DNA from 4 places in the Pseudomonas sp. Marseille-Q1929 genome. Region 2 is predicted to be linked to each of the others. Evidence: predicted binding sites of a transcription regulator. Region 2 holds the regulator's gene; each other region holds the start of a gene.
What was found. The regulator sigma-54, encoded in region 2, starts transcription at its own class of promoters, with help from an activator protein. The targets are predictions, from matches to a motif close to ANTGGCATNNANNTTGCTNT.
Positions count from the first base shown of each region.

Region 1: a site for sigma-54 is predicted at 5,022-5,041, ahead of J1G37_RS21150 (flagellar basal body rod protein FlgF). Genes of this name have one in related genera too.
Region 3: a site for sigma-54 is predicted at 4,170-4,189, ahead of J1G37_RS24460 (circularly permuted type 2 ATP-grasp protein). Genes of this name have one in related genera too.
Region 4: a site for sigma-54 is predicted at 4,663-4,682, ahead of J1G37_RS13195 (circularly permuted type 2 ATP-grasp protein). Genes of this name have one in related genera too.

Region 1 is NZ_JAFLWU010000022.1:46,507-53,663, forward strand. Features, by position in the region: gene flgK (flagellar hook-associated protein FlgK) at 1-230, opposite strand, end outside; gene flgJ (flagellar assembly peptidoglycan hydrolase FlgJ) at 241-1,509, opposite strand; gene J1G37_RS21135 (flagellar basal body P-ring protein FlgI) at 1,514-2,602, opposite strand; gene flgH (flagellar basal body L-ring protein FlgH) at 2,630-3,325, opposite strand; gene flgG (flagellar basal-body rod protein FlgG) at 3,379-4,164, opposite strand; gene J1G37_RS21150 (flagellar basal body rod protein FlgF) at 4,227-4,967, opposite strand; gene J1G37_RS21155 (sigma-54-dependent transcriptional regulator) at 6,174-7,157, opposite strand, start outside.
Region 2 is NZ_JAFLWU010000001.1:521,337-528,493, forward strand. Features, by position in the region: gene J1G37_RS02380 (KpsF/GutQ family sugar-phosphate isomerase) at 96-1,070, shown strand; gene J1G37_RS02385 (HAD family hydrolase) at 1,071-1,595, shown strand; gene lptC (LPS export ABC transporter periplasmic protein LptC) at 1,604-2,176, shown strand; gene lptA (lipopolysaccharide transport periplasmic protein LptA) at 2,163-2,696, shown strand; gene lptB (LPS export ABC transporter ATP-binding protein) at 2,696-3,421, shown strand; gene J1G37_RS02405 (RNA polymerase factor sigma-54) at 3,608-5,101, shown strand; gene raiA (ribosome-associated translation inhibitor RaiA) at 5,177-5,482, shown strand; gene ptsN (PTS IIA-like nitrogen regulatory protein PtsN) at 5,495-5,959, shown strand; gene rapZ (RNase adapter RapZ) at 5,962-6,819, shown strand; gene J1G37_RS02425 (HPr family phosphocarrier protein) at 6,836-7,108, shown strand; gene J1G37_RS02430 (ZIP family metal transporter) at 7,146-7,157, opposite strand, start outside.
Region 3 is NZ_JAFLWU010000030.1:9,586-16,742, forward strand. Features, by position in the region: gene J1G37_RS24430 (PLP-dependent aminotransferase family protein) at 1-1,293, shown strand, start outside; gene J1G37_RS24435 (translation initiation factor 2) at 1,398-1,862, shown strand; gene J1G37_RS24440 (YkgJ family cysteine cluster protein) at 2,025-2,279, shown strand; gene J1G37_RS24445 (START domain-containing protein) at 2,321-2,926, shown strand; gene J1G37_RS24450 (hypothetical protein) at 3,030-3,266, shown strand; gene J1G37_RS24455 (ribonuclease E inhibitor RraB) at 3,480-3,821, shown strand; gene J1G37_RS24460 (circularly permuted type 2 ATP-grasp protein) at 4,222-5,631, shown strand; gene J1G37_RS24465 (alpha-E domain-containing protein) at 5,636-6,586, shown strand; gene J1G37_RS24470 (transglutaminase family protein) at 6,583-7,157, shown strand, end outside.
Region 4 is NZ_JAFLWU010000009.1:159,049-166,205, forward strand. Features, by position in the region: gene J1G37_RS13175 (cytochrome c biogenesis protein DipZ) at 1-745, shown strand, start outside; gene msrA (peptide-methionine (S)-S-oxide reductase MsrA) at 893-1,585, shown strand; gene J1G37_RS13185 (nuclear transport factor 2 family protein) at 1,586-2,014, opposite strand; gene J1G37_RS13190 (alpha-E domain-containing protein) at 2,124-3,074, opposite strand; gene J1G37_RS13195 (circularly permuted type 2 ATP-grasp protein) at 3,077-4,486, opposite strand; gene J1G37_RS13200 (hypothetical protein) at 4,820-5,365, shown strand; gene J1G37_RS13205 (glycosyltransferase) at 5,490-7,157, opposite strand, start outside.

The DNA.
Region 1 (7,157 bases), on a different contig from region 2:
CTGTTCTGATACGCCGCATCCAGATACTCGTTATACACCCGGCGCACATCCGCCAGGGTCGTGCCGGTGCCGATGAACACGCCGCCGAACTGGTTCGACGCGCTGGCGTTCTGGGTGGCCTGCTGACGTGAGTAGCCCGCGGTGTTGACGTTGGCAATGTTATTACTCAAGACCGACAACGATCCTTGAGCGGCATTGAGCCCTGACATCCCGATACTGAGCAAACTCATGATTCAGACCTTATAAATGTGTGGTTGCGCCAGCGGCAGCGTAGTTCTGGTAGCTGTTCATCGTTTTGGCGATCTGCGAAATCTTGCTGGCATAGTCTGGGTCGGTTGCGTAACCGGCCTTTTGCAACTCGCGTACAAACTGTTCCGGGTTGTCGGCCGACTTCACAACTTCTTTATAGCGATCATTGCTTTGCAGCAATGTCACGAGGTCGTGAAAGCTGTCCTGATAGGAATTGTAGGAACGGAACTGCGCCGTTTCCTTGACCATCGCGCCATCGCGGAACTCGCTGGTGATTGCCCGGGCCTGGCCGCCCTGCCAGCTCTGGCCGGCCTTGATGCCGAACAGGTTGTGGCTGCTGCTGCCGTCTTCGGCGCGCATCACTGACTTGCCCCAACCGGTTTCCAGCGCGGCCTGGGCCACCAGGTACTTCGGATCGACGCCAATGCGCGCGGCCGCGGCCTTGGCCATCGGCAACATGGTGGCGACAAATTCGTCCTGGGAGCCGAAGGCTTTTTTCGCCGGTGCCAGCGGTGGCTGGGCAATGGCGCGGCCATAGACCTGCATGCGCCCGCTCGGCACGGCAAAGGTGCGCGCGGTGCTGTTGATTACGTTGTCTTCGGCGGCACTGTTACGCAGTGGCGCGGCCTTGGCCACGCTGGTGTCGGTGCTTGGCACGATGCCGGCCAGCAGGCGATCCGTCAGCTTGCTCGGCAAGGCGATGCGGCGCTGGTTCATCAGTTCCATGTCGTTGCTGTGGGATGCCGCGGCGCCGGCCTGCGGCTCTGCCACGCGGTACGCCCACAGTGGGCGCTGGCCATTGGAACGACCCAGCGGGCCCTCGGCCTGGGTGCCGGCGCCGATTTCCGTCGGCACATCCACTTTCTTCGCCGGCTCAGCCGCTGCCGGGCCCTGCAAGGTGGCCGCCTGGGCTTCCACCGGTTTGTTCTTCTGCATCTGGCGCATCAGCACGTCGGCCAGGCCGATACCGCCGCCCTCGCGGGACATCGACACCGCCAGCTGCTGGTCGTACATTTCCTGATACTGCTTGGCCGCCGGCGTGTTCATCGGGTTGTCTTTACCCAATGCCTCGGTCGCCGAACGCATGGACTTGAGCATCTCGCTCAGGAACAGCGACTCAAACTCCTGCGCCACCTTGCGCATGTTGCCTTCGCTGTTCTTGTCGGCACCGACCTTGAGCTGGTTAAGCCGGTTCAAGTCGGAGTACGACCCCGAGTCCGCCGTGCTGCTGATCCCGCTCTTGCGCATATCCATGGCCATGGCCTCAGATCACAATCAGGTCGGCTTGCAAGGCGCCGGCCTGTTTCAGGGCTTCAAGGATCGCCATCAAGTCGCCGGGCGCTGCGCCCACCTGGTTCACCGCGCGGACAATCTCATCCAGGGTGGTGCCGGGGCCGAACTTGAACATCGGCTTGGCTTCTTGCTGGGCATTCACCCGCGAGCGTGGCACCACGGCCGTCTGGCCATTGGACAACGGCCCAGGCTGGCTGACGATCGGGTCTTCGGTGATGGTCACGGTCAGGCTGCCGTGGGTCACCGCCGCCGGCGACACCTTGACGTTCTGGCCGATCACGATGGTGCCGGTGCGCGAGTTGATAATGACTTTGGCCACCGCCTGGCCCGGATCGACTTCGAGGTTTTCCAGGATCGACAGGTAGTCCACGCGCTGGCTTGGGTCCAGCGGCGCGGTCACGCGGATCGAGCCGCCGTCGATAGCCTGGGCCACGCCGGGGCCGAGCATGTCGTTGATCTTGTCCACCACGCGCTTGGCGGTGGTGAAGTCGGAACGGTTGAGGTTCAGGGTCAGGCTGTTGCCCTGGTTGAAGCCGCTCGGCACGGTCCGTTCCACCGTGGCGCCGCCAGGAATGCGCCCGGCGGACGGCACGTTGACGGTGATCTTCGAACCGTCGCGGCCTTCGGCGTCAAACCCGCCCACCACCAGGTTGCCCTGGGCAATGGCGTAGACGTTGCCGTCGATACCTTTGAGCGGGGTCATCAGCAAGGTGCCGCCACGCAGGCTTTTCGAGTTACCGATGGAGGACACGGTAATGTCCACCACCTGGCCCGGCTTGGAGAACGCCGGCAAGTCGGCACTGATGGACACCGCCGCGACGTTTTTAAGCTGCACGTTGCCCGAGCCGGCCGGCACCTTGATGCCGAACTGCGACAGCATGTTGTTGAAGGTCTGCAGGGTGAACGGGGTCTGGGTGGTCTGGTCACCCGTGCCGTTGAGTCCCACCACCAGGCCGTAGCCGATCAACTGGTTGGAGCGCACGCCGGAGATGCTGGCGATGTCTTTCAGGCGCTCGGCCTGGGCGACGGCGCTCAGGGACAGCAACAAGGCCGCCACCATCAGCTGTTTGAAGTTCAAAATGGCCACCTAGAAAGGGAACAGCGGGCTAAGGAAGAAACGGTCGAACCAGCCCGGCTGGCTCGCATCGGCAAACGAACCCGTACCCGAATAGGTAATGCGCGCATCGGCAATCCGCGTGGACGGCACGGTGTTATCGGTGGAGATGTCATCGGCACGCACCATGCCGGCAATCCGCACCAGCTCGTCGCCGGTGTTGAGGGTCATCCACTTTTCACCGCGTACGGCGATGATGCCGTTGGGCAATACATCGGCCACGGTCACGGTGATCGAACCGGTCAGGCTATTGCCCTGCCCCGCCGCGCTCTTGCCGTTGGTGGCACGGTCGCCGTTGTAGCCGGCGTCCAGGCTCAAGTCACCACTGCCCAACGGGTTGTTGGTGTTGGGCACGCCGCCAAACAGCGAGGTCAGGCCGATGCTGGCCTTGCTGGTCTTGCCGATCTGCGAGTTGGCGTTTTTGCTGGCCTGGGTCTTCTCGTTCAGGGTGATGGTGATGATGTCACCCACCCGGAACGCCTTGCGGTCGCTGTACAGGTTCTGTTCGAAACCGGCCTGGTAGATCGAGCCATTGTTGGCCGCCGCCGGCAACGGCGTGCGTGGCAACACCGGCGCGTAGTACGGGTCATTGGGTTTCGGCGTCGGGGCGACACAGCCCGCGAGCACGGTAATCCCACTCAATGCCAGAACAGAAACGTAGCGATTCATGACCCTTACCTCACGGTGTTGCAGGCGCCCTCAAGGGCGCCCCATAGACTTGATTACAGATTCTGCGTGACGAACGAGAGCATCTGGTCGGCGGTGGAGATCACCTTGGAGTTCATCTCGTAGGCGCGCTGGGTGGTGATCATGTTGACCATCTCCTCAACCGTGCTCACGTTGGAGGTTTCCAGGGTGCTTTGCAGCGTGGTACCAAAACCGTTCAGGCCAGGGGTGCCGATTTGCGGCGCGCCGCTGGAGGCAGTTTCGAGGAACAGGTTGTTACCCATGGCTTGCAGCCCGGCCGGGTTGATGAAGTCGGCGGTTTGCAGGTTGCCGATCACTTGCGACGCCGGGTTGCCGGCCACGGTGATGGACACGGTGCCATCGTTGCCGACGGTGAAGGTCTTGGCATCGGCCGGGACGATCACGGCTGGTTCCAGGGCGAAACCGTTGGCGGTGACCATCTGACCGTTGGAGTCCAGGTGGAAAGTACCGTCACGAGTGTAGGAGGTAGTGCCATCCGGTTGCAGGATCTGGAAGAAACCACGGCCGTTGATGGCCATGTCCAGCGGCTGGCCAGTCTGTTGCAGGTTACCGGCGCTGAAGTTCTTCTGGGTGCCGACGATCGCCACACCCGTACCCAGTTGCAGGCCCGACGGCAGTTCGCTGTCCTGGGTCGATTGGGCGCCCGGCTGCTTCTTGATCTGATAGAGCAAGTCCTGGAATTCGGCACGGTCACGTTTGAAACCCGTGGTCGACACGTTGGCCAGGTTGTTGGAGATGGTGGTCAGGTTGGTGTCCTGGGCGGACAGGCCTGTTTTGGCAACCCATAGAGCCGGAAGCATGCTGTTCTCCTTTGGGCGCCTGTTTGTCGGCGCCGCATCACAAATTAGTTAGTGGGTTGCAATCAGGTCATCGCCATGACGCGCGTCATGGCCTGATCGTCTTCCTTGGCGCTGTTCATCATCTTGATGTGCAGCTCGAATTGCTTGGAAAGCGCCAGCACTGCGGTCATTTCTTCCACCGCATTCACGTTGCTCGCCTGCAGGAAACCCGAGGTCAGCTTGACGCCCGCATCGGCCTGGGCCGGCTGGCCGTCCTTGGTGTGGATGCTGCCATCCAGACCCTTGGTCATGTTCTTCAGATCGGGCTGCACTAGCTTGATCCGGTCCACTTCAGCCATCACGCGCGGGCCTTCGCCCATGGCGCGGATGCTGATGGTGCCGTCGGCGCCCACTTCGATTTTTTGCTGGGGCGGCACGGCAATCGGGCCACCGTTGCCCATGATCGGCATGCCGTTGCCGGCGCGCAGCACGCCCAATGCATCGACGTTCATGCTCGCGCTGCGCACGTAGGCTTCGCCGCCATCCGGGGTCTGCACGGCCATCCAGCCGTCGCCGCTGACGGCGACGTCCAGGTCACGACCGGTTTCAATCATTGCGCCGGGGCTAAAGTCGGTGGCCGGGCGCTCGGTGAGGGCAAACGCCCGCGCCGGAAAGCTGTCACCAAATACCGGCATCGAACGCGCCTGCTCCAGGTCACGCTGGAAGCCATTGGTGGAAATGTTCGCCAGGTTGTTGGCATGGGCCTTCTGCGCCAGAGCATTCTGGCTGGCGCCGGTCATTGCCACATAAAGGTACTTGTCCACGCTCTATCCTCTTTCTGACGGACGTTTGCCGCCCACCGCTGTGCTGATGAGGGATAAGCAATTTACGAACCAACTTTTCAAAAGAGGAGAAGGTCCAGGCAGAGCGGGGGTTTGCGCGCAGGCCCTGGCAAATGAGGGCCGAGCGAGAGTCGAAAAAACGGCGGAGTTATGCCGCTAACGGCAAAGGCAGGTGCCGACACCAGGTTCGATCTTCAGGCCGACCGAGCCTAAGGGGCTGACTCAGCCGATTAAATGTAACCATCGCGAACCTAAACAAAAGCTCGGTGCCCATTTTATTTTTCGTTTCAAATCCCATCTCTGTGCCGGAGCACGACCATAGATCACGCACCGACAAATCAGTTAACGCATATGTATTTACTTGCAGTTTTCAAAGCACGAAAAACACCAGACTTTCCCGACACACACTTACAATTGCTTAATACACTCAACTTGTCGCCCGCACACCTACACAAGTAGTTTGCGCCCATCGCACAATCAATTCGTAGCCCCATAGCGAACCACTTTGATTGCGATACACACTTATCAACAATATAAGGCCATGTCATGTTTAGAGTTAATGGCAACACTCCGACGTACTTTCGGGACCCGTACACCCCCAATACATATGATCGGCAACACGACTCGCGCGCAACTAGTCGGTCGCAGGCACATTCCCACTACCACCGCTGCGACCAAGACCATCGCACCGACCGAGCCCGCCCAGATTGGCGGCGGGATTCGGACTACCCCGTTGATCGAGCCCGCCGAGCCAGGGACTACTTTCCAGACCGCGAATTGCCCGATACCCGCCGTGGCGGGGGCCATCGCCCGGCCTTCAGCACCAATGAACACCGCCTCGCCCCGCAGGAAGCCAGCAACGCGTCCCGCCACAATGACAGGCCCTGGAAGATTGACGCACAAGATGAGCCGCCAGTGGAGCTTGACCAAGAGCATGCACATCCGACACTGAATGGGTCTAAAGAGCCATGGTTCGGCCTTTACGACTTTCGCCAAACGCAGATAGGTGCTCGCATCACCGATCACAACTTCAATCCGGACAACAAAGCCTTGCACAACAATAGAAACTACTCGGCGAATCGCCTACCAACAAACAATCGTTAAAACATCGATAACACTGCGAGCAGTTTGCCTTGCTGTCAAACTGCTCGCTTCAGCCCACCCCCACTAGCGCACCCGCAAAATCTTCTAACCAGCACTCTCTGTCTTTATGACCTCATACCCACGCAACTTATTAGCAATTGTCGTATGGGACACTCCCAGTCGTTTACCCAACTGCCGGCTGCTGGGGTATTCGGTATACAGGCTTTCCAGTACCGCCTTCTCAAATCGACCGACAATCTCTTCCAACCCCCCTTCCAGGGAGAAATCGCCAAGCGGTTGACGCACGCCATAATCCGGCAGCCGAATATGCTCGAGCTTCACCGTTCCCCCCTCACACAACGACACGGCTTGGAACAGCACGTTTTCCAGCTGCCGCACGTTACCCGGCCAGTGGTAGTGGCTGAGCCGATCCATGGCCGCAGGCGCCAGCCTGGGCAACGGGCAACCAATCTGCCGGCTGGCCTGGTCGAGGAAGTGCTCAACCAACGGCGCCAAACCATCCAGGCATTCGCGCAGCGGCGGGATATGCAGCGACAACACGTTGAGCCGGTGATAAAGATCCTGGCGAAATTCGCCACGGGCGCAGAGTTCCGACAAGTCCACCTGGGTTGCGCAAATCACCCGTACATCGAGATAGACTTCTTCATCGCTGCCTACGCGACGGAAGCAGCCGTCCTGCAGGAAACGCAGCAATTTCGCCTGCAAACGCGCGCTCATTTCACCCACACCATCCAGAAACAACGTCCCGCCCGCTGTCAGCTCCAGCAGCCCCAACTTGCCTTCGGCCCGTGCCCCTTCAAACGCGCCCGGGCCGTAGCCGAACAACTCGGTCTCAGCCATCGACTCCGGCAAACCGGCGCAGTTGAGCGCCATCAACGGCGATTGCCCACGCGGGCTGGCCAGGTGGCAGGCACGCGCGAGCAATTCCTTGCCGGTGCCGGTTTCGCCTTCTATTAATAGCGGCGCATCCAGCGGCGCCATGCGTCGGGCCTCGCGGACCACCGCAGCCATGACCTTGGAGCTTTGGAAGATGCTGTCAAAACCACGCAGCTCCTGCTTGCGCACATT
Region 2 (7,157 bases):
CGGGCATTGCGAATAAACCCTGACGAACTTACGTGAGGGAATTGCGCATTGCCGCTATAATCGCCGACTTTTCGTCAGGCTATACGATTTCAGACATGAGCCAATCCAGCGACCTTATTCAATCCGCACAACGCACCATCCGCCTTGAGCTTGAAGCCGTAGAAGGCTTGCTGGCCCATATCGACGCGGATTTCGTACGCGCTTGCGAGATGATTCTGGCCAGCAAGGGCCGCGTTGTCGTGGTCGGCATGGGCAAATCCGGCCATGTCGGCAACAAGATTGCCGCCACCCTGGCCAGCACCGGGACTACCGCCTTTTTCGTGCACCCCGCCGAAGCCAGCCACGGCGACATGGGCATGATCACCAAGGATGACATCATCCTGGCATTGTCCAACTCGGGCACCACCAACGAGATCGTGACCCTGTTGCCGCTGATCAAGCGCCTGGGCATCAAGATGATCAGCCTCACCGGCAACCCAGATTCGACGCTGGCCAAGGCTGCCGAAGTGAACCTCAATGTTCACGTGGCCCACGAAGCCTGCCCGCTGAACCTGGCGCCGACCTCGTCCACCACCGCCGCACTGGTCATGGGCGACGCCCTGGCCGTGGCGTTGCTGGAAGCCCGCGGCTTTACCGCAGAAGACTTCGCGTTTTCCCACCCTGGCGGCGCCCTCGGCCGTCGCCTGCTGCTGAAAGTGGAAAACGTCATGCATTCGGGCGATGAATTGCCCCACGTCCAACGCGGCACGCTGCTGAAAGACGCGTTGATGGAAATGACCCGCAAGGGCCTGGGCATGACCGTGATCCTGGAAACCGACGGCAAACTCGCCGGCGTCTTCACCGACGGCGACCTGCGCCGCACCCTGGACCGCACCATCGACATCCACACGGCCACCATCGACGCCGTGATGACCCCCCACGGCAAGACGGCCCGCCCCGAGATGCTGGCGGCCGAAGCCTTGAAAATCATGGAAGACCACAAGATCGGTGCGCTGGTGGTCGTTGATAGCAACGACTGCCCAATCGGCGCCCTGAACATGCACGACTTGCTGCGTGCGGGAGTGATGTAAATGACCAGCGACTTGCTGCAACGCGGCAAACACATCAAATTGGCGATTTTCGACGTGGACGGCGTGCTGACTGACGGCCGCCTGTACTTCCTCGAAGATGGCAGCGAATTCAAGACCTTCAACACTCTCGACGGCCAAGGCATCAAGATGCTGATGGCGGCGGGCGTGCAAACGGCAATTATCAGCGGCAGAAAAACCCCCGTTGTGGAACGCCGTGCACAAAACCTGGGGATTCCTCACCTGTATCAGGGCCGCGAGGATAAACTGGTGGTTCTGGACGAGCTTCTTGGCCAACTCAACCTAAGCTATGAGCAGGTCGCCTACTTGGGCGACGACTTGCCTGACCTGCCGGTGATCCGCCGGGTCGGCCTGGGCATGGCCGTCGCTAATGCGGCGGCGTTTGTTCGCGAGCACGCCCACGGCATCACCACCGCCCGCGGCGGTGAAGGTGCCGCCCGCGAGTTCTGCGAGCTGATCCTGCGTGCCCAAGGCAGCCTTGAAGCGGCCCACGCCGCCTACCTATAGAGCGTTTTATGCTGAGTAAAAAGATTCGCAACTTCCTGTTATTCGGGGTCATCGCCGCGCTGTTCCTGGCGGTGGGCTACTGGAATATCAGCCCGGAGCGCTTTCTCGACCAGCCTGTCGCGCAGGTTGATCAAGGCGCTATCGACTATTACGCCACCAATGCCTACAGCATCCAGTACCTGCCGGATGGCAAGGTGCAGTACGAGATCACCTCGGACAAGGTCGAGCATTTGAAGACCTCCGAAGTGACCCTGCTGACCAACCCGGACATGAACATCTACCGCGGCACCGAGTTTCCGTGGCACGTCACCAGCAAGCGTGGCGAGGTCAACCCGGACGGCACCGAAGTGGAACTGATCGATTCGGTACGCGTTGCGCGCACCGATGATAAAAACCGTGACACCGTGATTACCAGCAGTCGCATGACCGTATTCCCGCAGAAGCAATATGCGCAGACCGAGCAAGACGTTAGAATCGACGGCGCTGGCGGGGTATCGACTGGCAAGGGAATGAAAGCGTATTTGAAAGAAAGCAGGATACACCTGCTATCGAACGTAAGAGGACAGTATGAGGCTCGTTAAAACTCTCCCTATTTTGCTCAGTCTGGGCGCAGCACTGGGAAGCGTGAGCGCCTGGGCTCTGCCGAACGATAGCCAGCAACCGATCCACATTTCGGCTGACGATGCGCAACTGGACGACAAGCAAGGCGTCGCCACCTACACCGGCGGCGTAATCATCACCCAAGGCTCGATGAAGATCACCGGCAACACGGTGACCCTGACCCGTACCCCCAATGGCGACATTGATGTGGTGACCTCGGTGGGCAACCTGGCTTACTTCGAACAGAAGCAGTCGCCTACCGACACCGGCCCGATGAAGGGCTACGGCAAGACCATCCAGTACCACGCCCAGCAGAACCGCATTGTCCTGATCGACCAAGCCAAGGTGCTCAGCCCGGACGGCAACTCCACGGAAGGCGAGAAAATCACCTACGACACCGTGAAGCAGATCGCCAACGCCGGCCGCGCCAATGGCTCCAAGGTGACCGCACCACGTCCGCGTATCGACATGGTTATCCAGCCGAAGAAGAAGGCCGAGTAATGGCAACCCTGAAAGCCCAGCATCTGGCCAAGGCCTATAAAAGCCGGCAGGTCGTGCGTGACGTCAGCCTGTCGATCGACAGCGGCCAGATCGTCGGCTTGCTCGGCCCCAACGGCGCCGGCAAGACGACCTGCTTCTATATGATCGTCGGCCTGGTCCAGGCGGATCAGGGTCGCGTGCTGATCGACGACCTGGATGTGAGCCACCAGCCCATGCACGGTCGTGCACGCGCCGGTATCGGCTATCTTCCGCAGGAGGCGTCGATCTTCCGCAAACTGTCGGTAGCCGACAACATCATGGCGATTCTCGAGACCCGCAAGGAACTCGACCGTGACGGCCGTCGCAAGGAGCTGGAAAGCCTGCTGCAGGAGTTCCACATCAACCACATCCGCGACAACCTCGGCATGAGCTTGTCGGGTGGTGAGCGTCGTCGTGTGGAAATCGCCCGTGCCCTGGCTACCGCGCCGAAGTTCATCTTGCTGGATGAACCGTTTGCTGGTGTCGACCCGATCTCGGTCGGCGATATCAAGCAGATCATCCATCACCTCAAGGCGAAGGGCATCGGCGTACTGATCACCGACCACAACGTGCGTGAAACCCTCGATATCTGCGAGACCGCGTATATCGTCAACGATGGCCAACTGATCGCCGAAGGCGATTCAGCCACTATCCTGGCCAACGAACTGGTGAAGGAAGTGTACCTGGGTCACGAGTTCCGCCTGTAAACACCGTGGTGTCACGGCCTGTTTGCCAAGGTGCGCGGGAGTCAATAGGAACCTCCGGATTTTTATTGTTACCGCGCTCTAGGCAAAGCCCGCGATATCAGGCATATAATTTGCTTATGTTTGGCGCTCACGCGCCCTGTCGTGGATGGCGCATTGCGCCGGCGAATAAGGTGTTAAGCCCCTGCCATGAAACCATCGCTAGTCCTGAGAATGGGCCAGCAGCTGACGATGACACCGCAGCTGCAACAGGCCATCCGCCTGCTCCAATTGTCGACCCTGGACCTGCAACAGGAAATCCAGGAGGCCCTGGAGTCCAATCCGATGCTCGAACGCCAGGAAGAAGGCGACGACTTCGATAACGCAGACCCGCTGGCCGACAACATCGAGCAAAAACCCAACTCCGACGTGCAAGAACCTTCCTACCAGGAAACCGCCCCAACGGTGGATAACCTGGAAGAAGGCGAATGGAACGAACGCATTCCCAACGAGCTTCCCGTGGACACCGCCTGGGAAGACGTCTACCAGACCAGCGCCAGCAGCCTGCCCAGCAACGATGACGACGAGTGGGACTTCACCACCCGCACCTCCGCTGGCGAGAGCCTGCAGAGCCATCTGCTGTGGCAACTGAACCTCGCGCCGATGTCGGACACCGATCGCCTGATCGCCGTGACCCTGATCGACTGCATCAACAACCAGGGCTACCTGGACGAGACGCTAGAGGAGATCCTCGAAGCGTTCGACCCGGAGCTGGACATCGAACTGGACGAGATCGAAGCCGTCCTGCACCGCATCCAACAGTTCGAGCCCGCCGGTATCGGCGCCCGCACCCTCAGCGAATGCCTGCTGCTGCAATTGCGCCAACTGCCCGCCAAGACCCCTTGGCTCGCTGAAGCCCAACGCCTGGTCACGGATTACATCGACCTGCTGGGCAGCCGTGACTACAGCCAGCTGATGCGCCGCATGAAGCTCAAGGAAGACGACCTGCGCCAGGTCATCGAACTGGTGCAGAGCCTCAACCCGCGCCCAGGCTCGCAGATCGAGTCCAGCGAAGCCGAATATGTGGTCCCTGACGTGATCGTGCGCAAGGACAACGAGCGCTGGTTGGTGGAGCTGAATCAGGAATCGGTGCCACGCCTGCGGGTCAACCCGCAATACGCGGGCTTTGTGCGCCGTGCCGACACCAGCGCCGACAACACCTTCATGCGCAACCAGTTGCAGGAGGCCCGCTGGTTCATCAAGAGCCTGCAGAGCCGCAACGAAACCCTGATGAAGGTCGCGACCCAGATCGTCGAGCACCAGCGCGGCTTCCTGGAATACGGCGACGAAGCGATGAAACCGTTGGTGCTGCACGACATCGCCGAGGCGGTCGGCATGCACGAGTCGACGATTTCACGGGTGACCACGCAAAAATTCATGCATACCCCACGGGGTATTTATGAGCTGAAATACTTTTTCTCCAGCCACGTCAGCACCTCCGAAGGCGGCGAATGCTCGTCCACGGCGATCCGCGCGATCATCAAAAAACTGGTTGCCGCGGAAAATCAGAAAAAGCCATTGAGTGACAGTAAGATCGCTGGTTTACTGGAGGCACAAGGCATTCAGGTCGCCCGTCGAACCGTCGCCAAGTACCGCGAGTCCCTCGGGATCGCGCCTTCCAGCGAGCGTAAGCGTTTGATGTGACGGGCGGGCCACAGCGTTCCAGTGGTGGGTATTCCTGCCCACCGCTTTATGCACTGGCAACGAAGGAGAAGCTGTATGCAAGTCAACATCAGTGGACACCAACTGGAAGTGACCGAACCGCTGCGCGCCTATATCGGCGAAAAACTCAAAAGAATTGAGGGGCATTTCGACAAGATCACCAACGTGCAAGTCATCATGACTGTCGAAAAGCTGAAGCAGAAAATCGAAGCCACCTTGCGTATACCCGGCGGGGAAGTAGTCGCCAATGCCGAGCATTCAGATATGTATGCCGCCATTGACGACCTGACCGACAAGCTGGATCGCCAAATCAAAAAGCATAAGGAAAAGCAGCAGAGCCTTCTCCAGGGCACTGGCCGCTAACACTCCCCACCCATGATTCGACTTGAAACCATCCTGACCCCCGGCCGTTCCCTCGTGAACGCGCCGGGCGGCAGTAAAAAGAAAGCCCTCGAACAAATTGCCAACCTGATCAGCCGCGAAGTGCCTGACCTGGAGATGCAAGATGTGTACGAGGCTCTGATTGCCCGTGAAAAACTCGGTTCCACCGGTTTTGGCAACGGCATCGCCATTCCCCATTGCCGCCTCAAAAGCTGTGAGGCACCTGTCAGCGCCCTGCTGCACCTGGACGCTCCCATCGATTTCGACGCCATCGACGGCGCACCGGTTGACCTGCTGTTCGTTCTGCTGGTCCCGCAAGCCGCCACCGATGCTCACCTGGAACTGCTCCGTCAGATCGCCAGCATGCTCGACCGCAAGGAAGTACGCGACAAACTGCGCAGCGCCAGCAGCAACGAGGCGCTGTACCAGGTTGTCCTGGATGAACAGAACGGGCAGTAATCATGCGTTTGATCATCGTCAGCGGCCGCTCCGGCTCGGGTAAAAGCACCGCCCTCAACGTTCTTGAGGACAACGGCTTCTATTGCATCGACAACCTGCCCGCCGGCTTGCTGCCGGAGTTGGCGGAGCGGGCGCTGATCCACACCGAACTGGCGCAACCCCTGGTGGCCGTTTCGATCGATGCCCGCAACCTGCCCAGCCACCTTGAGCGGTTCCCGCAACTGCTTGAGGAAGTTCGCGCCAAGCACATTCATTGTGATGTGCTGTACCTGGACGCCGACGAAGAGACGCTGCTCAAGCGCTTTTCCGAAACCCGTCGACGCCATCCCCTCAGCAGCCCGCATCGTTCCCTGGCCGAAGCCATCGAGGACGAAACCAAATTACTGGGGCCGATCATCGACCTCGCCGACCTGAAAATAAACACCACCAGCCTCAACCTGTACCAGCTGCGCGACGCCATCAAGCTGCGCCTGCTGAACCAGCCGGAGCCTGGTACTGCGTTCCTGGTCGAGTCGTTTGGCTTCAAGCGTGGCATGCCGGTGGATGCCGACCTGGTGTTCGATGTGCGCTGCCTGCCGAATCCCTATTGGAAACCCGAGCTGCGTGAGCAGTCCGGGCTAGACCAGCCCGTGGCCGATTACCTGGCAGCGCAGCCGGATGTCGAAGAAATGTTCCAGGATATCTCCAGCTACCTGCTCAAATGGCTGCCGCGCTTTGCTGCAAGCAACCGGGCCTATGTCACCATCGCCATTGGCTGCACCGGCGGCCACCACCGCTCGGTCTACCTGACCGAACGCCTGGGCCAGGTGCTGCAACAAACCCTCAAGAACGTCCAGGTTCGCCACCGCGACCTTAGCTGAAAGGATCACCCCCGCGATGCCCGCTCTGGAAATTGAAATCATCAACAAGCTGGGCTTGCATGCCCGGGCTTCCGCGAAGTTCGTCGGCGTTGCCGGGCAGTTCCCTTGCCAAATCCGTGCGGGGCGCACCCCGGAATCCATGGTCGATGGCAAAAGCATCATGGCCATGATGATGCTGGCCGCCGGCAAGGGCACCAGGATTCACCTCAAGACAGAGGGCGAGCAAGAGCAGGAAGCGATGGACGCCTTGGTGGCGCTGATCAACAACTTCTTTGATGAGGGTGAGTAAACTCACCCTTTGAGGCGGGCGTGAAGTCGCAACGACTTCAGCCCAATGC
Region 3 (7,157 bases), on a different contig from region 2:
TACGCCAACCTGGAAGACCAGGGGCTGATCCGCGCGCGGCCGCAGTCCGGCTACTACGTGCACCAGACGCCCGCACTCACCGCGCCGACGCCAGACATCGCCCGTGTAGAGCGCCCAGGGTTGGTCACCCGCAGCAGCATCATCCAGCAGGTATTGGTCGAGTCGCGCCGCGAAGGCGTGTTCCCGTTGGGCGCCGCCGTGCCGAGTGTCGATTACTTGCCGGTGCGCGCACTGCACCAGCAGTTGGCCAAGGTCACGCGCTTCCAGAGCCCACGGGCGTTCAGCTACATGTTCAGCCCCGGTTTCGAGCCGCTGCGCCGCCAGGTGGCGATCCGCATGCGCGATGCGGGCGTGGTGGTGGACCCGTCCGAAGTGGTGATCACCCACGGTTGCGTGGACGCGTTGCAGATGTCGCTGCGGGTGCTGACGCGCCCCGGCGACCTGATCGCTGCGGAATCGCCGACTTATTACGGCTTGCTGCAATTGGCTGACCTGCTCGGCCTCAAGGTCATCGAAATTCCCAGCGACCCGGCGTCCGGCATGAGCCTGGAAGCCCTGCAACTGGCGGCCAACCAATGGTCGATCAAGGCCCTGGTGCTGACCACACGCCTGAGCAATCCCCTGGGCGGCACCATGCCCGAGGAACGGCAGAAACAGTTGCTGCGCCTGGCCTCGGATTTCGATATCCAGATCGTCGAGGATGATATCTACGGCGAGCTGATGTTCGAAGTCGGCCGCACCAAGGCCCTGAAAGCCTATGACCGCCTGGATCGGGTGATCTACTGCTCGAGCTTTTCCAAGACCTTGTCCCCCGGCGTGCGCATCGGCTGGATGATTGCCGGCAAGTACCAGCAGGAAATCCAGCGCTTGCAGATGTTCAGCACCCACTCGGCGTGCAGCGTCACGCAGATGGGCGTTGCGGCCTACCTGGAGAACGGTGGTTATGATCGCCACCTGCGCTACATCCGCCAGGAATACCGCAAGAACCTCAACGCCTTCCAGCTGGCGGTGCAGCAGTATTTCCCCGAAGGCACGCAGATGACCCGCCCCAGTGGTGGTTTTATCCTGTGGGTCAGTTTGCCGGGGCGGGTCAATACCCAGGAACTGCACGTACGCGCCCTGCAACAGGGCATCAGCATTGCGCCGGGGTTGATATTCAGTAACACCGAGCAGTTCAACCACTGTATTCGCCTCAACTGCGGCACGCCGTGGAACCGCGAGGCAGAGCGCGCGCTGATGACCTTGGGGATGCTCGCCAGCCAGTTGTGCCAGGAAACCGCAGCGGGCTTTTGAACCCCGGAACGGGGGCATGATCGGTAGCGGGCTAATCACCACGCTTGTCATGCCGCGCACAACAAGCGAGCATATGGCCCTCTGCCGTTAATGCTGTTGGCGATATGACCTCTATTTTTCGTGTTGTCTGGGTGATTGGCCTGCTAAGCCTGTGCAACGTCGGCACCGTGCTGGCGGCGGCGCCTGTGACGGAACGCGCGCCTGTCGCTGCCGAGCAAAAGACGCCGGCGAAAAAAGCCCCGGTGGCGAAAAAGAAAGCCCCTGCAGTGAAAAAGCGCGCAGCGAAAGCCAGCAAGTCCGCCAGTGAAGTGGCCCAGACTAAATTGCCACCGGCACAGTTGGACCTGTCCCTGCCTTCGGACATGGTCAGGCACTTGCAGCCCATTGGCACCATGCCCAAACCCAAGAGCGTGCCCTTGCTGCCGCCGATGTTCGGTGAGAAACCCACCGACAACAGCGCCTTCCAGATCAACGGTCGCCTGCTCAGCAATGAGATGAAGTTGCAATTGCGCAACGAAGAACGCCGTGAAGTGGAAGGCGCAGCGTTGGAATTCGAGTTCAAGCAGTAAACTTTTCCCACAAACGTGACGGCGCCCTTCGACCATCTGTCGCAGACTGGTCAGTCACTTTTGTTTTCTGCGAAAAACCCCTGTTAGACCATTTTAAAACGGCTGTTTAAGGGCGTACTCTAGCCCGGCCATCCACATTGAGTCGTCGAGGACCTGCTGGTCATGAAATGCCGTGAAGGCTGTGGCGCTTGCTGCATCGCCCCCTCCATCAGTTCGCCACTCCCCGGGATGCCACAGGGCAAACCGGCGGGCGAACGCTGCCTGCACCTGTCGGTCGAACAGCTGTGCCAACTGTTCGGGCAACCGGAGCGACCGGCGGTGTGCAGTGATTTCAAGGCGGATATCGAGGTCTGCGGCACCGACCAGGCCGATGCGATCCGTTTGATCGGCTGGTGGGAGCAGATGACGGCGGCTTGATGGGCTTTACTATCGGAACTTCAACAATAAGGAATACAACAATGGGTTCGCTGAAACGAATGGCTGTGTTGTGCGGTTTTACGGTGATGTTTGCTGTCACTGCCCAGGCTGAGGATTGGCAGGTCGCCAAGGACGAAGACGGGATCAAGGTGTCGTTGAGCGAAGTCGCCGGCTCCAAGTACAAGGCGTATCGCGGTGTGACCACGATCAAGGCGCCGGTGGCCAAGATCCAGGCACTGCAAGAAGACGTGGCGGGCGCCTGCTCCTGGATTCACGAGTGCAAATCGCAAAAACTGCTCAAGCAGGAAGGCGACAAGAGCTGGACCTACACCCAGTTCAAGGCACCGTTCCCGGTGACCGACCGTGATTCCATCCTGGAGATCACCACCTCCAAGGCCGCCGATGGCACGCTCACCCGCAAGCTGCTGGAAGTGCCCACCTATCAGCCGGAAGTCAAAGGCTATGTGCGTGTCGCCCAGGTCGAAGGTTTCTGGAAGCTGGTGCCCAAAGGCGACAACCTGACCGAAGTCACCTATCAGGTACACACCGAGCCAGGCGGCAGCGTGCCATCGTGGTTGGCCAACAAGTTCGTGGTGGACGCGCCGTTCAACACCTTGAAAGCCCTCAAGGATCACGCTGAGAAGTAAGCGCAGTTGATCAGGTGTCTCCGGCCTTGAGTGGAACGTTTGGCGAACCCTCAAGGTCCAGATAGATGTGAGCCCATACACGGGCTTTATCGAGGAGGCACCGATGCAAACGTGGAAAATTACCTTCGTTGACGATCACGGCGAGACCTCGGTGGAGCAGTTCGCCTGCGCTGAAAAACCCAGCCTTGAAGACGCTGCGCACATGATCCGCAACAAGCTGGTACCGGTGGCCGCCGAACTCGACCTCAATGATCTTGAGGGGCGCAAGCCCGAGCCAACGGTCAAAATCCTCAAAGACCAGAACAGCATTCAAATCCTCGACATCTCGCCAGCCGCCTGAACATTTCCTGCTTGCCATTAAAGCGCCTCTGGTGGAGGTGATAGCTTCGCGCTACTCTGCAATCGAGATCAGCGAATGAATCGCTAAGGTCTGGTCTTGTCAGCTACATGCTTGTTTTCCAGCGGTGTTGTCATTGCCGTAGTACCCACGCCATTGCGGCGTGGGCTCCGGGAAGCACGGAAAGTCTATCCATCGGTTAGAGGAGCACTTTTCATGAGCACAGCCTATCAAGAAGACATCAGCACCAACGTTCTGCGCCGCATGAAAGAAGGCGGCTTCGACTTCTCGCGTTTTCACCCCATCGAGTTCTACGCCATTTTCCCGGATGAGGAACGGGCGCGCAGGGCTGCGGGTGAGTTTCGTGGGGAATCCCTGAATGCCCAGGTCAGTGCGCGCGACGATGGTGCCTGGTACCTGGAACTGAGCAAGATCATGTTCGCCACCTACGACGGCATAGGCGACTTCGAGCAAGACTTTGAAGCCGTGGTTGAACCGCTGGGCGGGATTATCGAAGGTTGGGGCGTCAAGCAGGAGGTGCGTGGGTTACCCATGTAGCAGTATGAGAAACACAGCGTATCGGCTGACCTTTGGGTCGGCCGATTTTGTTTGTGCCGTAGGAAAACTTTTCGGAACTTGCGAACCCTTTTTCAGCACCAAAAAAAAGCCACCCAGCGAGGGTGGCCTAAAGGGAAGAGCGATGTGCTGAAAGGAGCGGGTTCAGCAGATGAGCGCGATTATCCGGCGGCGTAGCCGGGCAGTGAAATCAACTCTGGCTATGCTGTTGATAGTCAAAGCTCGCATTGCGATGAAGCGTACGACAGGACAGCGGGCATTCTGCGCACCAGGACGGTGCGGGTGGATTTCTGTTTTTATTCAACTCACTGATTTTTAAGTGTTTATGCCGCTGGCACGGGCCTTGCGATGGTTCTTGCGTCCGGGTGACAAGGAGTACGGCATGATCCGCACTTATTACGATGAAATGTACGATGGGGCAGGGCAGGTCCGCCCTCATTACCGCGAATTCGCCCGCTGGTTGGCCGAAACCCCCGCTGAACTGCTGGCCCAGCGCCGGCGCGAAGCCGATTTGCTGTTTCACCGCGCCGGGATCACCTTCACCCTTTACGGCGACGAACAGGGCACCGAGCGCCTGATTCCCTTCGACACGATCCCGCGCAGCATTCCTGCCAGCGAATGGCGGATTGTCGAGCGCGGATGCATCCAGCGGGTCAAAGCGTTGAACATGTTTCTCGCCGACCTTTACCACGAGCAACGCATCATCAAGGCCGGGATCATCCCTGCTGAACAGGTGCTGGCCAACGAGCAGTACCAGTTGGCGATGCAGGGCCTGGACCTGCACCGCGACCTGTATTCCCACATCTCCGGGGTCGATCTCGTACGTGATGGCGACGGCACCTACTACGTGCTCGAAGACAACCTGCGTACCCCCAGCGGCGTCAGCTACATGCTCGAAGACCGCAAGATGATGATGCGCCTGTTCCCCGAACTGTTCGCTGCCCAGCGCATCGCCCCCATCGACCATTACCCCAACCTGTTGCTCGACACCCTGAAAAGCTCCAGCCCCCTGGACAACCCCAGCGTGGTGGTGCTGACGCCGGGGCGCTTCAACAGCGCGTTTTTCGAGCATGCCTTCCTGGCCCGGGAAATGGGCGTGGAACTGGTGGAAGGCGCCGACCTGTTCGTGCGCGACGACCGCGTCTTCATGCGCACCACCGACGGCCCCAAAGCGGTGGACGTGATCTATCGCCGCCTCGACGACGCCTTCCTCGATCCGCTGGCGTTCAACCCCGACTCGATGCTCGGCGTGCCCGGCCTGCTCGCGGCCTATCGCTGCGGCAACGTCGTGCTGGCGAACGCCATCGGCACCGGGGTCGCGGATGACAAGTCGGTGTACCCCTTCGTCACCGATATGATCCGTTTTTACCTGGATGAAGAACCGATCCTGAAGAACGTTCCTACATTCCAGTGTCGTAAGCCCGAAGAACTGTCCCACGTGCTGGCCAACCTGCCGGATCTGGTCGTGAAGGAAACCCAAGGCTCCGGCGGCTACGGCATGCTGGTGGGACCCGCGTCTACCGCCGCAGAGATCGAAGCCTTCCGCGCGCGCATCAAGGCTAAGCCCCACGCCTATATCGCCCAGCCCACCCTGTGTTTGTCCACGTGCCCGACCTTTGTCGAAAACGGCATCGCGCCGCGCCATATCGACCTGCGCCCGTTCGTCTTGTCCGGCAAGGAAACCCGCGTTGTGCCGGGCGGCTTGACCCGCGTGGCGCTGCGCGAAGGCTCGCTGGTGGTCAACTCGTCCCAGGGTGGCGGCACCAAAGACACTTGGGTGGTGGAGGACTGATGCCATGCTGAGTAGAACTGCTTCGGATCTGTACTGGATGTCGCGCTACCTGGAGCGCGCGGAAAACCTCGCGCGCATGCTCGATGTCAGCTATTCGCTGTCGCTGATGCCCCAGGATGGGCGCGGTGATGGCCTGCATGAACTGGCGATGCCGCTGCTGATCACCGGCACCCTGGATGATTACCGCGAGCGCCACGGCGAACTGCACGCCGAACACCTGCTGCACTTTTTCGCCCTGGATGCGGCCAACCCGGCGAGCATCTACAGCTGCCTCGGTGCGGCGCGGGCCAGCGCCCATGCCGTGCGTGGGCGAATCACCGCCGACATGTGGGAAAACATCAACGCCACTTGGCTGGATATCCGCGATATCGCCCAGCAAGGCTTGAGCCGCTACGGCATGAGCCGATTTTGTGAGTGGGTCAAGGAGCGCTCCCACCTGTTTCGCGGCGCGACCTACGGCACCATCATGCGCAACGACGCCTTTCGGTTTATTCGCCTGGGCACCTTTATCGAGCGGGCCGACAACACCCTGCGCCTGCTGGATGCGCGCTACGAAATGGCCGGTGACCAGGCTGCCGCAGTCACCGACGGCACGGCCCACGCCTACTATCAATGGAGCGCCTTGCTGCGCGCGCTGTCGTCGTTCGAGGCCTACACCGAGATCTACCGTGATGCGCCTGGCGCGCGGCAAGTCGCCGAGTTGCTGCTGTTGCGCGCCGATGTGCCGCGTTCGCTGCGCGCCTGCAGCGAGGAAATCGACCAGATCCTCGCCAGCCTGCCCGGCCTCAACGGCCGCCCGGCCCAGCGCCTGGCCGCCGAGATGGACGCGCGCCTGCGCTTTACCGCCATCGATGAAATCCTCGAGGAAGGCCTGCATGCCTGGCTGACCGACTTTATCCCCTTGGTGCGCCAATTGGGCGACGCCATCTACAGTTCCTACCTGGAGGCCGCATGAGACTCTCCATCAGCCACGAAACCACCTACCACTACGACGACCAGGTTCGCGCCAGCATCCAGTACCTGCGCCTTACGCCCCACGACAGCGAGCGCCAGCACGTCCTCAGTTGGCAACTCGACCTGCCACGCCCGGTGCGCGCCCAAGTGGACCCGTTCGGCAATATCCTGCACGTGCTGACCCTGGACGAACCCCACGACGCCATCATTATCGGCGCCCGTGGCCAAGTGGACATTGACGAGCTGCGCGAGGCCGAACACGAGAGCCAGTCGGCGTTCCCCTTCCTGCGCAGCACCCGCCTGACCGAGGCCGACGAGGCCCTGCGAGGCTTTGCCCGGCAACACTGCCAGCAACGTCGCGACCGCAGCGCGTTGATTGACCTGATGCAGGCCCTCAACCACTCGATGGTCTATACACCCGGCGCCACCGAAGTCGACACCAGCGCCGCCGAAGCCTTCGCCGGCCGTGCGGGCGTGTGCCAGGACCACACCCACGCGTTCCTGGCCTGCGCCCGCAGCCTGGGGGTGCCCGCGCGGTATGTATCGGGGTATTTGTACACAGAAGACAGCGC
Region 4 (7,157 bases), on a different contig from region 2:
GGGCCTGGTGGTGATTGGCGTGCACGCCCCGGAGTTTGCCTTTGAACGGGACGTGGGCAATGTCACCCAGGCCATGAAAGACCTGGGGATTACCTACCCGGTGGCCATCGACAACAACTACAAGATCTGGCACGCCTTCAATAACCAGTACTGGCCGGCGCATTACTTTGCCGATGCCAACGGGCAGATTCGCTATCACCACTTTGGCGAGGGCGACTATGCCGAGTCGGAGCGGGTGATCCAGCAACTGCTACGCGAAGCCGGGGCGCAAAACGTTGCGGGCGGCTTGATCGACGTGAATGCCAAGGGCGTGCAACAGGCGCCGGACCTGAACACCGTGCAGTCGCCGGAAACCTATCTGGGCGCGCAGCGCGCCGAGAACTTCGTCAAGTCCGGCCCGCTGGCGTTGAACAACTGGACCCTGGAAGGCCAATGGAACGTGGGCGGCCAGCAAGTCACCCTGGAGCAGGTCGGCGGGCGCATCGTCTACCGCTTCCACGCCCGTGACTTGCATTTGGTGCTGGCGCCTGGCGCGGATGGCAAGCCGGTGCGCTTCAAGGTCACGGTCGACGGCCAGGCCCCAGGCGACGCCCATGGCACGGATGTGGCGCCGGATGGCACGGGTACGGTGACTGAACAGCGCTTGTACCAACTGGTGCGCCAGCCGGGTGAGGTGCAGGACCGTACTTTCAGCATTGAGTTTCTGGACCCGAATGTGGCGGCGTATGCCTTTACCTTCGGCTGATGTGATAACCCCAATCCCTGTGGGCGCTGGCTTTTGTGGGAGCTGGCTTGCCTGCGATGCAGGCACCTCGGTATGTCAGTGAGACCGAGGCGATGCTATCGCAGGCAAGCCAGCTCCCACAGTTGACCGTGTTCTGGAGTGAGATCTATGAAAATCTTGAGATGTTTACCGGTGTTGGTCTTGGTTGCCTTTATCGGCCAGGCCCAGGCCTTTTCCTTTGGCTCTTCCGACGATGCCGTCGTCATCGCACCACCCGCCCTGGACCTGCCGGCCTCGGCCAACCTGCAAACGGCCGTGTTTGCGGGCGGCTGCTTCTGGGGCGTACAAGGGGTGTTCCAGCATGTGCAGGGCGTCACAAACGCAGTGTCCGGCTATGACGGCGGCGCGGCGGGCACGGCGCAGTACGAGTCTGTCAGTGCGGGCGATACCGGCCATGCTGAGGCGGTTTCCGTCACCTATGACCCGAGCAAAATCAGCTACGGAAAGCTGTTGCAGATCTACTTCTCGGTGGCCCACAACCCCACTGAACTCAACCGCCAGGGCCCGGATACCGGCACGCAGTACCGCTCGGCGATCTTTGCGCAGAATGCCGAGCAGCAAAAAATCGCCCAGGCCTATATCGCGCAACTGGAGGCGGCCAAATCCTTCGACAAGCCCATCGTGACCAGGATCGAGATGGGCACGACGTTCTACCCGGCGGAGTCCTATCATCAGGACTTCCTCACACAGAACCCGTCGTACCCCTACATCGTGATCAACGACTTGCCGAAAGTGGCGCAGTTGCAAAAGCTGTTTGCCGATCAATACCGTGCCGAGCCGGTGCTGGTGAAAAACCAGTAGTCAGCCCTTGGCCTTGGCCAGGTAGGGCGCCAGGCGCCGGCCCATTTCCTCACCCAGGGCTTGCAGCCCGCTCAAGGGGCGGATCATCACTTCAAACTCGATGATCTGCCCTTGTTCATTGAAACGGATCAGGTCGATGCCCTTGAGCTGCTTGTCGCCGACCCGGGCGCTGAATTCCAGTACAACGCTCAGGCCATCGGCACTTGCCAGTTCGCGGTGATAGGCGAAGTCCTCAAAGACGTTGATCACGGTGTTGAGGATCAGCGCCACCACGGGGGCGCCAGGGTAGGGCGTATGGGCCATCGGTGAACGGAACACGGCGTCGGGCGCCAGCAGTTCGGGGAGGGCGGTGAGATCGCGGCTCGCCAGCATCGTGTGCCAGCGTTGCAGGCTGTGGGTGGCAGCCGGGTTGAGGGGCAGTGCGGTCATGGGGAGTACCTCTTCTTATGGTTGGGAAGGCATTTCACCTGCCCAACATAAGAGCGGTACTCCAACAGGGTCAATCACCCTAAGTGACAGATAAGTGGCCGCAGCGCACTTACACCACCTCCAGGTAGGAACTATGAATCGCCCGCGCCAGCTCGCGTACGGTGTCGATGAAGTCGGTCAGCCGGCTGTGTAAACCGTCCTCCAGAATCTCGTCGATCCCGGTATACCGCAGCCGCGCTTCGAACTCCGCTGCCAAGCGTTGCGCGGTACGCCCATAACTGCCGGGCAAGTCGGCGAGGATGTGGCTCAACTCCTCGATACACGCATGCAACGAGCGCGGCACGTCGCTGCGCAACAACAGCAGTTCGGACACGGAGCGCGCATTCAGCGCGTTCGGGTACAGCTCGGTATACGCCTCGAACGACGACAACGCGCGGAGCAGGGCGCTCCACTGGTAGTAGCCACGCGCCGAGACGTCGCTGACTTCCTCCGACTCTTCGCCAAACATTTCGTAGCGTGCATCCAGCAGGCGCAGGGTGTTGTCGGCGCGCTCGACAAAAGTGCCCAGGCGGATAAACCGGTAGGCGTCGTTGCGCATGATGGTCCCCGACGTGGCGCCACGGAACAGGTGCGAGCGTTGCTTGACCCAATCACAGAAGTGGCTGATGCCATGCCGCGCCAGGCCGCCTGCAGCGATGCTGCGCATTTCCAGCCAGGTGGCGTTGAGGTTTTCCCACATGTCGGCGGTGATGCGCCCGCGTACCGCATGGGCATTGCCGCGGGCGGCGCGCAGGCAGTTGTAGATGCTTGCCGGGTTTTCCTCGTCGAGGGCGAAGAAGTGCAGCATACGTTCGGCATCCAGTTGTTTGTGGCGTTCGAGGTAGCTGTCGAGGGTGCCGCTGCTGAGCAGCGACATCGCCAGTTCATCCAGGCCATCGCTGCGCCCGGATTGGGGCATCAGCGACAGCGAATAGCTGACTTCGAGCATGCGCGCGAGGTTCTCGGCGCGCTCCAGGTAACGGGACATCCAGTACAGATCTGCGGCGGTTCTACTCAACATAATCAGCCCTCCACCACCCAGGTGTCCTTGGTTCCGCCGCCTTGCGACGAGTTGACGATCAGCGAGCCTTCACGCAAGGCCACGCGCGTGAGGCCACCGGGCACCAGGCGGGTTTCCTTGCCCGACAACACGAACGGCCGCAGGTCGATATGCCGGGGGGCGATGCCGTTTTCGACAAAGGTCGGGCAGGTGGACAGGCTCAACGTGGGTTGGGCGATATACGCGTGGGGACGGGCCTTGATGCGTTGGCGGAAGTCCTCGATCTCGGCCGCGCTGGATGCCGGGCCCACCAGCATGCCGTAGCCACCGGAGCCCTGGGTTTCCTTGACCACCAGTTCCGGCAGGTGCGCCAGTACGTGGGACAGCTCATCGGGCTTGCGGCACTGGAAGGTCGGTACGTTCTGCAACACCGGTTCTTCGTCGAGGTAGAAGCGGATCATCTCCGGCACATAGGGGTAGATCGACTTGTCGTCGGCCACGCCGGTGCCGATGGCATTGGCCAGCACCACGTTGCCCGCGCAGTAGGCGGCGACCAGGCCGGGCACGCCGAGCATCGATTCGGGGTTGAACGCCTGCGGGTCGAGGAACGCGTCGTCGATGCGCCGGTAGATCACATCCACGGCCTTGGGGCCGTCGGTGGTGCGCATGAACACCTTGAGGTCGTGCACGAACAGGTCGGCGCCTTCCACCAGTTCCACGCCCATTTCCCGGGCGAGGAAGGCGTGTTCAAAGAACGCGCTGTTGAAGCGGCCAGGGGTGAGCACCACGACGTTGGGGTTGTCCAGGCGGCTGGAGCTTTTCAGGGTCTTGAGCAGCAGGTTGGGGTAGTGGTCCACCGGCGCGATGCGCTGCTTGGCAAACACTTCGGGGAACAGGCGCATCATCATCTTGCGGTCTTCGAGCATGTAGCTCACGCCGCTGGGGGTGCGCAGGTTGTCTTCGAGCACGTAATAGGTGCCGTCGCCGTCGCGTACCAGGTCTACGCCGGAGATGTGGGAGTAGATGTCGCGGTGCAGGTCGAGGCCGACCATGGCCTTCTGGTAACCCTCGTTGCCCAGCACCTGCTCGGGGGGAATGATCCCGGCCTTGATGATGCGCTGGTCGTGGTAGATGTCGGCGAGGAACATGTTCAAGGCAGTGACGCGCTGGATGCAGCCGCGTTCGATCACGCTCCACTCACTGGCGGGGATGCTGCGGGGGATGATGTCGAAGGGGATCAGGCGCTCGGTGTCCTGCTCGTCGCCATACAGGGTGAAGGTGATCCCGGCGCGGTGAAACAGCAAGTCGGCTTCGCGGCGACGCTGGGCCAGCAGTTCCGGTGGCGTGTTGGCCAGCCAGCGGGAGAATTCCTGATAATGCGCACGGCACACGCCGTTTGCGTCATTCATTTCATCGAAGAAAGATCGAGCCATTCCAGTACCTTGTCAGTGCCGAGGGACGCTTGGGTGGCACTGCCGCTTTGAAAAACGCATGTTTTTATGAGCCCGTGGCTAAGGGTGCCACTGGGCCTGGTCCTTACTTTCTTATGGGATCGGCTCTGGGTCGGGGGGTAACGAACGCTCCTGTGTGCGGGCAGTGATGAAGGGCTAAAGCAATGCTTGTGCCGAACCCCCCAAACCTGGCGTTCGCAGGCACTCTCGACACAGTTGCACGCGCGTGCTGCTTCAGATTGGTGCATGAACAAACTTGAACTTCACATCCCGCCCCATCTTCTAACCTCACTCGACTCTTCTTGGAGCACCGCCGTGCCCAGAATCATCTCGCCTCAGTCCCCGGAAACGGCCCTGACCGACCACAGTGAACACAACGCCAAGATCTTCGGCTCGCCCAAGGACCGCCTGGACTTCTACCGGCGCGAGATCCAGTACGAAACCACCATCCTGGCCAACCGCACCGACGCCTACCTCACCGCGCAATCCTTCCTGGTCATCGCCTTCGTCTCGGGCATGGGCAACCTCAACCCCGAGTGGGGCAAGCTGTTCACCCTGGTGGTGCCGGTGTTCCTGGTCTTGCTCGGCATCTTCAGCTCGCTGAACGCCTGGCCGGGGATTCGCGCGGCGTACGACATCATCGACCACTGGCACTACAAGCAAAGCGAACTGCTGCGCAGCGAACCCGTGATGGGCCTGGCGTATGACGATTCGCCGCTGTTCTGCGAGACCGAGTCGTCCCATAAGGGCTATCGCAAGTCGCTGCTATTCTCTATGCGTGCGCCGTGGTTATTCATGGTGTTCTGGTTGTTGCTGGGGGCGTATGCGTTTTATATCCAAGTGGATAACCCTGGTTCATAGAGGTGCCGGTCATGTCGGATGAACGCGAGGAAGAACGGGACGAGGAACTCAACGACCCCGGTAACGAAGACCCGGGGTCGTTGATGGATGATGCTCAGGTTCCGCTCAAGGAGGGCGAGCTGCATCAGGAGTCGAGCCAGGAATGCTCGGCGCCAATCTTGACGTTGAACCGGTGATGAAGCGGCAAGTAATGCTCCTTCAGTTTTTCTAGCTGCTTGCCCAGTGTGTCAGGCGGGACGATGCCGCTGCGCAGATAGGACTGGCGCACATCGTTTTCAATGTTGACGATCGGGCCCTGCGGGACGAGTTTTGACCCGACTACCTTGTTCTCTTTGGTCAGCCCGTCAAAGCCCAAGTCGTACATGTCAGGACGCTTGAGCTTGAGGTTGTCGTTGAACAGTGTCGGGCCGACCGTTTCAAAAATCTTGTTTTCGTACGCTTTGAACTCGGGTGTGTACTGCACGACACCGTCGGCGCCCCTGGCCGCGGTCGGTCGGTTCGCCATGAAATAGGCCTTGTTGGCAGCAAAGCGCTTTTTCATCTCGGTGATCATGTCGCTAATCACCGGATTGTTTGCCTGCGTGCCGAAATTGCTGGTGTTGTAGAAAGGCTTGTAGTTGCTGAGGCTATGACCAACCGGCCGGTTGAGCAGCACATCATGGGCGCCCGCATTCACTACCTCGGCGCCGATTTTTGCCTGAATCACATCATCGGTATCCAGATAGATCCCGCCGTATTTATTGGCGATGGGGTAGCGAGCAACATCTGAGGCCGCCGCCAGGTTTTTCCCTTGCCCTTGCCGGAAGTAATCGTACATTCCGTCGTTTTTCAATTGTTTGAAGATGTCATCTTCGTGAAGGTTCCTTACCTCAAGGCCTGGGACCTTGCTTTCCAATTTCTGCTTTATCTGTTGAAACAGGATAGGGGTGTCAGCATCCACGTGCAGGATGGAGGTGTACCCGGGGGCCTGGGCCGCATTGTTGGCGATGTTGTCCGCCAGCTTGGTGGGGATGTCCTGACCCGCCCAAAAATAGTGAAGGTTCTTGGGTATAGGTTTTGCACTGCTCGGGATTTTCACCGCCGACGGCGCTATGACATCCACAAACGCATAGTGATGCGCGTCGGTTTTTTTAGCTTTCAGGAACTCGCTGAACGGTCCGCGCTGCCATTTGCCTTTGCCGGTTCGCCAGAAGTACTGGTGATTGAGCGCATCGACCCCGGTTGAAACATCGGCCGCTTTCCACGCCCCCGCCGTGCTGTCGAAGATGACGTTATGATCCATGCCCTGGTAGTTGAGCTTGAAGGGTGTTGTCGAGTTTTCCACGGTCTTGATGTCGTCCATCGGCACGACATAGGTGCTGTCCCCCAGCTTCCAGCGCGTGGTGGAGTCGCTTGCGCCACCTTGCAGGCGCGGGGACCTGCTCGAAGGCTCCCATCCAGAAGTACCCAGATCCCTGACGGCAATATCAGGGCCGGTGCCCTTGGGGTGTCGGATGATGCGCTGGCCGTCCTTGAGCCGGGACTCATACAACACGCCGTCGATCTTCACATATTCCTTCTGGCTGCGGCCCACGTACACATTGCCTTGCAAACCCTTGGTCGAGAGTTCATCCGGGGCAATGTACTTGGCTTCATAACCCAGCAGTTCCGTGTCCAGGGGCCTGACCTCGCCGCCGACGGCAACCCGGCTAGGCGTGAAGTCTTTCAGGGGCGGGCCGAAGGGTTGCTTCGTGATTGCGTCGTAACGGTGCCAATTGCCCTGGAACATGACGGCGGTGCCTTCGACCGCTTT